DNA from 2 places in the Nonomuraea sp. NPDC049400 genome. Region 2 is predicted to be linked to the other one. Evidence: riboswitches for the same ligand, from Rfam matches in the RefSeq annotation. Region 2 holds a riboswitch; the other holds the start of a gene.
What was found. A riboswitch is a leader RNA that binds a small molecule or an ion and turns the genes downstream of it on or off. The one in region 2 is predicted to bind thiamine pyrophosphate.
Positions count from the first base shown of each region.

Region 1: another riboswitch for thiamine pyrophosphate. It lies ahead of ACIBVN_RS22575 (purine-cytosine permease family protein); the one in region 2 lies ahead of thiO (glycine oxidase ThiO).

Region 1 covers NZ_JBITMP010000013.1:189,486-193,690, forward strand. The annotation lists gene ACIBVN_RS22570 (methylated-DNA--[protein]-cysteine S-methyltransferase) at 1-447, shown strand, start outside; gene ACIBVN_RS22575 (purine-cytosine permease family protein) at 413-1,744, opposite strand; TPP riboswitch at 1,734-1,850, opposite strand; gene ACIBVN_RS22580 (rhodanese-like domain-containing protein) at 1,925-2,248, opposite strand; gene ACIBVN_RS22585 (winged helix-turn-helix transcriptional regulator) at 2,245-2,679, opposite strand; gene ACIBVN_RS22590 (MFS transporter) at 2,756-4,159, shown strand; gene ACIBVN_RS22595 (Fpg/Nei family DNA glycosylase) at 4,176-4,205, opposite strand, start outside.
Region 2 covers NZ_JBITMP010000006.1:273,866-278,070, reverse strand. The annotation lists gene pknB (Stk1 family PASTA domain-containing Ser/Thr kinase) at 1-109, opposite strand, end outside; gene ACIBVN_RS11285 (thiazole synthase) at 221-976, opposite strand; gene thiS (sulfur carrier protein ThiS) at 969-1,169, opposite strand; gene thiO (glycine oxidase ThiO) at 1,166-2,263, opposite strand; TPP riboswitch at 2,253-2,369, opposite strand; gene ACIBVN_RS11270 (NAD(P)/FAD-dependent oxidoreductase) at 2,424-3,593, shown strand; gene ACIBVN_RS11265 (Rv2175c family DNA-binding protein) at 3,624-3,998, shown strand; gene thiE (thiamine phosphate synthase) at 3,976-4,205, shown strand, end outside.

The sequences.
Region 1 (4,205 bases), on a different contig from region 2:
GGCAAGGGCATCGTGGCGTGCAGCTTCGAGCCGGAGAACAGTGTGTTCGCGCTGCTCACGAGGCATGTGGGCACGTTCATCGGGCCGGACGCGCGCCGGCTCGACCCGGTGCGCAGGGAGCTGGACGCATACTTCTCGGGCCGCCTGCGGGCTTTCGCCACGCCGGTCAACCTGACGCTGGCCACGCCGTTCGCCCGTACGGTGCTGCAGAAGACGACGGCGGTCCCGTACGGCACGACGACCACGCTGGAGGAGATCGGCGCGAGCATCGGCAGGCCCCGCGCGCTGCGGGCGATCGGCAACGCGCTGGCCTCCAACCCCGTGTGCGTGATCGTGCCGTGCCACCGGGTGGTGCGCGAGGACGGCGGGCTCGGCGACTACGCGGGCGGCCCCACGGCCAAGCAGCACCTGCTCAACGTCGAGAAGCGCGCGTCAACGAGCCGATGAGCAGCGCCACCAGCGCGGCCACGACGGCGGCGCCGAGCGCGCCGTTCATCCACGGCTGCCGGGTGAAGCCGATGGCCTCGCGGGCCGACTGCCAGAAGGCGTCCCACTTCGGGACCGTGGGCGTGGAGGTCGTCAGCCAGTACGCGACGAAGCCGAGGGCCCACGGCACCAGCCTCGACCAGCGCGAGGGCGCGTTCTCCTCGGTGTTCCAGCCGCGCGAGCCGCCGAGCACGAAGTAGTCCACGGCCAGCACCGCGAACATCGGCACGAACACCGCCCCGATCACCCCCAGGAACGCCCCGTACGAGGTGACGTCCACGAACAGGGCGATCACGACGGTCAGCACGCCGATGGCGGTGGAGAAGATGCGCCGGTCCACGCGCGGCATCAGGTTCTGCAGCGAGACCGTGGTGGAGTAGACGTTGGCGAACGACTGGTCCGTCTCGCGCAGCACCAGGATCGCGAAGAACAGCGCGCCCAGCGGCACCGCGACGAACGGGCCGAACACCGACGTCCCATCGGCCAGCACCGCGTCCGCCCCCGCCATCGCCACCGCGTAGACGCCCAGCCCCAGGCAGGCCACCTGCGCCAGCGTGTACCCGCCGACCACGCCGGTGAACGCGGCCCCGCTCGACCTGGAGTGCCGGGCGAAGTCTGCCGCCATCGGCACCCACGACACCGACAGCGCGATCACGTAGTCGACAGCCGGGGCGAACGCCGTCCAGGACCCGCCGGTGTGCACGGGCGCCCGGGTCAGGAAGAACCAGGCGAACCACACCAGCGACACGATCACGCCGATGGTGACGTACCGCCGCAGGATCCGCACCGACCCGAGCGGCCAGATCGTGAGCGCGGTGGTCAGCGCTCCGGCCACGATCACCCACACCGCGTACGGCACCGCGCCGAAGATCGCGCCGGCGGCCTTGGCGATGACCCACAGCTCGAACGCGCCCCAGCCGATCATCTGCACGATGTTCAGCACCGTGGGCACGTACGAGACCCTCGCCCCGAACAGCCCTCGCAGCAGCACCATCGAGGGCTGCCCAGTCCGGGTGCCCGGGATGGCGGACAGGCCGACCATGGCCGTGCCGATCAGGCTGCCCACCACGACGGCCACCAGCGCGGCGGCCAGGCTGAGTGGGGCGCCGCCGAGCGGGTCGAGCAGGAGCAGCGCTCCGGAGAAGCCCAGGAGGCTCACGCCGAGGTTCGCCCAGAGCGCACCCTGGTCGAGCACGCCCAGGGTCTTCGGCGGCCTGCCCTCGAGGGTCAGGGGAACTTCGTCGGCGACATGCGTCATCGCACACTCCCTACGCCGGCATTACCCGGACAGGTTCAGGCGGTCGGCAGCGGATCGTGTGCTGCCCTCTCAGCCCGGTGAACCCCGAGCTCCCGCGACGATCTGAAGTTGGCGCCCTCATCATGCCCTAGTGGCGGCAGAAACGCCACAGGGAGGCTTTACGCGTGCTTTGAGAAGATTTTAGGCCACGAAAGGCGTCTGCCCCGTCTCGCTGACCATCGGGCGACGCGCGAACTCCCACGACTGCATGCCGCCACCGACGTTGACCGCGTCGCGCCCGAGCTGGTTGAGCCACGCCGCGACCTGCAGGGACCGGCCGCCGACCCGGCAGACGACGTAGACCGTCCGGTCGCCGGGCACCTCGTCGACCCGCCCTTGGATCTGGGTCATGGGGATGTGGACTGCCTCCGGCGCGTGCCCGGCGACCCACTCGTCCTGCTCTCGGACGTCGAGCAGGTAGGCGTCGTCGGGAACGGCACTGGCTTCGATCTCAGGAACGGTCATGACTCCATCATCTCGCGCCTCTCGTCGTAGGCGGCACGCGCTTCTGCGATCTCCCGCTGGTGCTCCTCCGTCCAGGTGACCAGCGCCTTTATGGTCTGGTGCAGCGTACGGCCGAGCGGCGTCAGCGCGTAGTCGACCCTGGGCGGCACGACGGGGTGGACCGTGCGGCTGACCAGACCGTCGCGCTCGAGCTGGCGCAGGGTCACGCTGAGCATGCGCTGGCTGACGCCGTCGATCTCGCGGCGGAGCTGGGTGAAGCGCAGGCTCTGGCAGTCGAGCAGGGCGATCACCAGCAGCGACCACTTGTCCGCGATGCGGTCGAGTATCTGGCGGACCTCGCAGTCCTCGCGGGCGTCCCACTGGCGAACGTCGTAGTCGGCTTCCACGGTGCTGTCGCAGTAACCGAGTGATTTTGAAGTGCCTTCTTCCATGACATTCCATGTTCGCTGATGATGTGTCCGGTTACAAGAGAGAACCGACATGCCTAGAAGTAACCGGGAGTTTGTCATGCCTGCTCGCTCTTGGGGCGTGCTGATTGTTTTGTGCGGAGCCATCTTTCTCGAGGGCATCGACGTGGCCATGCTCAACGTCGCCCTCCCGTCCATCAGGGCCGACCTGGGGCTGTCAACGGGGGTGCTGAGCGGGGTCGTGAGCGCGTACGTGCTCGGCTACGGCGGCTTCATGCTGCTCGGCGGCCGGGCGGCCGACCTGCTGGGCCGGCGGCGGATGTTCCTGCTCTGGCTGGGGGTGTTCCTGGCCTTCTCCGGGCTCGGCGGATTCGCTCATGAGGGGTGGGTGCTGCTGGTGGCCAGGTTCGTCACGGGGGTGGCCGCCGCGTTCATGACCCCGGCCGGGCTCTCCCTGCTCACCACGACCTTCCCGGAGGGCCCACGGCGCAACCGGGCCCTGCTCATCTACGCCGGCACGGCGGCGGGCGGCTTCGCGCTCGGGCTGGTGATCGGCGGCCTGCTGACCGCGTTCGGCTGGCGCTGGGTCTTCTTCGCGCCCGTCCTGCTGTCGCTGGTGATCCTCCTCGCCGCGATCCCCCTGCTCAAGGAGTCCCCCTCCGAGTCTCGCGGCGGCGGCTTCGACATGGCGGGCGCTCTGAGCGTCACGGGCGCGATGATGCTGCTGGTCTACGGGGTGGTACGCCTCGAGCACCCGTCCGACGGCTGGCCGCTGACGGCGGCCGCCTTCCTCGGTGGCCTGGCGCTGCTCGGGACCTTCGTGGCCGTGGAACGCCGCTCCCCCCACCCCCTGGTCCGCCTGGGCATACTCAGGTCGGGCGCCCTCGTCCGGGCGAACGTGATGGCCGCCCTGCTCACCGCCTCGTTCTTCGGCTTCCAGTTCCTGGTCACGCTCTATCTGCAGGAGCTGCGCGGCTGGTCCACCATCCAGACGGGCCTCGCCCTGCTGGCGGCCGCCGCCGACGTGGTCCTCGCCCCGACGCTCACGCCGTGGCTGGTCAACCGGTACGGCAACGCCAAGGTCGTCATGGGCGGCCTGCTGTCGGGGCTGCTGGCGTACGCGCTCTTCCTCGGGGTGGGGCTCGACTGGACGTACGCGGCCATGCTGCCCTCGATGCTGCTGATCGGCCTGATGTTCGCCTTCGTCTACGGCCCGCTCACGATCGTGGCTACGGACGGCATCGCGGCGGAGGAGCAGGGGCTGGCGAGCGGTCTCATCAACACGTCGTTCCAGTTCGGCGCGGCCCTGGGACTGTCGATGGTCACGGCGGTCAACGTGGCGGCCCTGGGCGACGGGACCACGGCGGAGGCCGGCCTCACGGCGCTGCGCACGGCCCTGGCGGTCCCGGTGACGGCCACCCTGCTGGGCGCGGTGGTGGCGGCGATCGGCCTGCGCAGGCGCACGGGGACCCGGGAGGCGGACCGGGTGCCGATCGGCGCCTGAGCACCCGCGCAACGGGTCATTTGAGCAGCCGGGACAGGCGCCGATC
Region 2 (4,205 bases):
CCAGCGCGAGGTAGACGGTCGCCATGCCGCCTCGGGCGATCCGGCTCTCGATGCGGTAGCGGCCATCGACGAGTCGCCCGACCAGGGGGTCCGCAGTCGTCGTATCCACCCCGCTGAGTTTACGGGCGTTTTACCACCCGCAGGGCCTTGCCGCCCGAAACCGATGCGGAGACGTTCCCTGCGGAACGCCCCCGCGTCCGCGTGACGACACCCACGCGCCTCAGGGGGTCATCGGGGATGACGCCTCCGCGTAGCGCCTGCGCGGGATGCGGCCCGCGAGCCGGGCCAGCCGCCCCGCCGCCACGGCCCCCTTCATGGCCGCCGCCATGAGGTCGGGCCGCTGCGCCCTGGTGACCGCCGTGGCCAGCAGCACGGCGTCGCAGCCCAGCTCCATCGCCAGCGCCGCGTCGCTGGCCGTGCCGATGCCGGCGTCGAGCACCACCGGCACCGAGGCGGCCTCGACGATCAGCTCGATGTTGTGCGGGTTGCGGATGCCGAGGCCCGAGCCGATCGGCGCGCCCAGCGGCATCACGGCCGCGCACCCCGCCTGCTCCAGCCTGCGCGCCAGCGCGGGATCGTCCCCGATGTACGGCAGCACCACGAACCCGTCGGCCACCAGCCGCTCGGCCGCGTCGAACGTCTCGATCGGATCGGGCAGCAGTGTCCGCTCGTCGGCGATGACCTCGAGCTTGACCCAGTTCGTGCCGAGCGCCTCCCTGGCCAGCCGCGCCGTCAGCACGGCCTCGCCCGCGGTGAAGCAGCCGGCCGTGTTGGGCAGCACCTTGATGTCCCGCTTGCGCAGCACGTCGAGGACCGAGCCGCGGGCGTTCGGGTCGAGCCGCCGCATGGCCACCGTGGTCAGCTCGGTGCCGGACGCGGCCAGCGCCTGGTCGAGCACCTCCAGCGAGGGCGCGCCGCCGGTCCCCATGATGAGCCGGGAAGCGAACTTCTCCCCGGCGATGATCAGATCATCCACCTTGCACCGCCGTCAGAACCTCCACCCGGTCATGCTCGCCGAGCGCCGTCGTCTCCCACGAGCTCCGCGTGACCACCTCGTCGTTCACGGCCACGGCCACGCCGGTGGTGGCCGAGGTCAATCTGCGTACGGCCTGCGCCACGGTCATGCCGTCGGTCACCTCGTGCACGGCCCCGTTGATCGTCACAATCATGAAATTTCCCGAAACCTTCCAGGCGCGCACAATGCCGCCAGCTCGCCCTCTTCGCCCAGCAGGATGTCGGCCGTCAGCGGGGCCAGCAGCACGCCGCCCCGATGGTGGCCGGTGGCCAGCGCGAGCCCGGGCGTGCCGCTCGGGCCGATGACCGGCAGGTTGTCCGGCGTGCCCGGCCGCAGCCCGGCCACCACGTCGGCGACCTCCAGCTCGGTGACGCCCGGCACCAGCTCCCTGGCGTCCCGCAGCAGCTCGTACAGACCGCCCGCGGTCACCCGGGTGTCGAACCCCATCTCCTCCTGGGTCGCCCCGACCACCAGCTCGCCGTCGCCCCGGGGGACGAGGTAGACCGGCGTGCCGTGCACGGTGCCGCGTACGCAGCGGGTGAGCAGCGGCTGCGGGGAACGCAACCGCATGATCTGCCCCTTGACCGGCCGCACCGGCACCTCCGCCAGCCCGGCGCTCCACGCCCCGGCCGCCAGGACGACCCGCTCCGCCCGCATCTCGGCGCCCTCGCCGAGGAGCACCCCGGTGACCCGGTCGCCGTCGCGCAGCAGCTCGCCGACGCGCGAGCGCACCAGCGGGACTCCCAGCCGGTCGAGGGCGGCGAGCAGCGCCGCCGTCACCCGGCGCGGGTCCACCCAGGCGTCGCGGGGGGCCAGCAGCCCGCCCCGCACGGAGGGGGCGAGCATGGGCTCCAGCCGGCGGCACTCGCGCCCGCTCAGCCGCTCGACGGGCAGCTCCAGCTTCTCCATGTACGTGGCCAGCTCGTCCAGCGCCGCCAGGTCGTCCGCCCCGAACGCCACGTCGAGCGTCCCGTCGGAGCGCAGATCCAGGGCCTCGGTGCCGGCCAGCCCCGCGTCGGCGGCCAGCTCGGCGGCGAAGGCGGGCCAGCGGCGCAGCGACGCCACACCCAGCCGCAGCAGCGGCACCTCGGTGTAGGCGACCTCGCTGACCGGCGCCAGCATCCCCGCGGCCGCGTGCGAGGCGCCCGAGGCCGGGGCGGGGTCAACCAGGGTGACAGGTCGTCCGTCGCGAGCCAGCCGCCAGGCCACGGAGAGCCCGACGACCCCGCCGCCCACGATCACATCCATCCGCGCTCCCTTCGCCGGCATGATCCGGATCAGGTGTCTTGCGGTCGAAGGCCCGGTGAAGCCTTCCTCTCAGCCCGGTTACGGCCGGACTCCCGCGCGTCTTTTCGTCCCCAGCCTACGGCCTCGCCGCGACGGCCCGGCACCGCCCTCCGTTATGGTCATGAACGTGAATCATGTCGTGGTGGTAGGAGCCGGCCTGGCCGGGGTGCGCACCGTGGAAGCGCTGCGGGGGCGGGGATTCGGCGGAAGGATCACGCTGATCGGTGAGGAGCGCCATCGCCCCTACGACCGCCCGCCGCTGTCCAAGGCCGTGCTGTTCGGCGACGCCGACACCAGCTACGTCGGCACCGACCTGGCCGCGATCGACGTGGACTTCCGCCCCGGCGTCAGCGCCAAGTCGCTGCGCGCGGGCGTCGTGGAGACGACCGAGGGCGAGGTGGGCTACGACGGGCTGGTCATCGCCACCGGGGCCGAGCCGATCAGGCTGCCCGGCGACGGTCCCCAGCACGTGCTGCGCACGCTCGACGACGCCCACGAGCTCAGGGCCATGCTCGTCCCGGGCGCCCGCGTCGCGGTCATCGGCGCGGGCTGGATCGGCGCCGAGGTGGCCACCGCCGCCCGCCGCGCCGGATGCGCGGTGACCGTCATCGAGGCGGGCCCGGCGCCGCTCGCGACCGCCGTCGGCGCCGAGATCGGGGCCCGCACCCAGCGCTGGTACGACGACATCGACCTGCGGCTCGGCACCATGGTCGACTCCGTGGACGAGGGCGGAGTCCGCCTGGTCGGCGGCGAGTTCGTGGCGGCCCACGTGGTCGTCACGGGCATCGGCGTGCGGCCGGCCGTCGAATGGCTCACCGGCGCCGACATCGACCTGCACAACGGCGTGGTCGTGGACGAGCACCTGCGTGCCTCGCTGCCCAACACGGTCGCCGTCGGCGACTGCGCCGCCTGGTGGTCACGTCGCTGGCAGACCAGGCTCAGGGTGGAGCACTGGGACACCGCGCTCAACGCCCCCGAGGTCGCCGCCGCGAGCCTGCTGGGCGAGGACGTGGCCTACGATCCCGTTCCGTACTTCTGGTCGGAGCAGTTCGGGCACATGGTGCAGTACGCGGGCCATCATCCGGCGGGGGAGCGGCTCGTCTACCGCGGCGACCCGGAGGGCAAGTGGTCGGCCGTCTGGCTCACGGCAGACGACGTCGCCGCGGCGGTGCTCGCCGTGGACCGGCCGCGGGACCTCGTACAGGGGCGCAGAATCATCGACGCGGGACACCGTCTCGACGTGGAACGCCTGGTAGATCCAGATGTCCCTCTACGGGATTGTGTTGTTTGAGCAAGCACGCCATGTGGTAGTTGTGGTTTCGTGACGCTTTCTGTTGCACAGATCGACCGGGAGACCGACCAGCTCGTAGCCGAGTGGCTCACTCTCCCCGAAGTGGCCTCGCGCCTGGAGCTTTCGATCGGGCGGGCCAAGCAACTCCTCAAGGACCACAAGCTGCTCGGCGTGCGCCGGGGCAGCGGCGGGCCGCAGGTGCCTGCGGTGTTCCTCGACGGAAAGGACGTGATGAAGGGCCTGCCCGGCACACTGACCGTGTTGCAGGACGCCGGCTACGACGATGTCGAGTCGCTGCGCTGGCTCTTCACCCCTGACGACTCCCTGCCCGGGTCGCCCATCGAGGCGATCAAGGCCGGCCGTCACACCGAGGTCAAGCGGCGTGCCCAAGCCCTCGCTTTCTGAGGCGCGCCTCTACCTCTGCACCGACGGCCGGCGCGACCGCGGCGACCTGGCAGAGTTCCTCGATTCGGTGCTGGCCGGCGGCGTGGACATCATCCAGCTGCGGGAGAAGGGCCTGGAGGCACGCGAAGAACTCGCGCTCCTCGAAGTCTTCCGCGACGCCTGCGACCGGCACGGCAAACTGCTGGCCGTCAACGACCGGGCGGACAT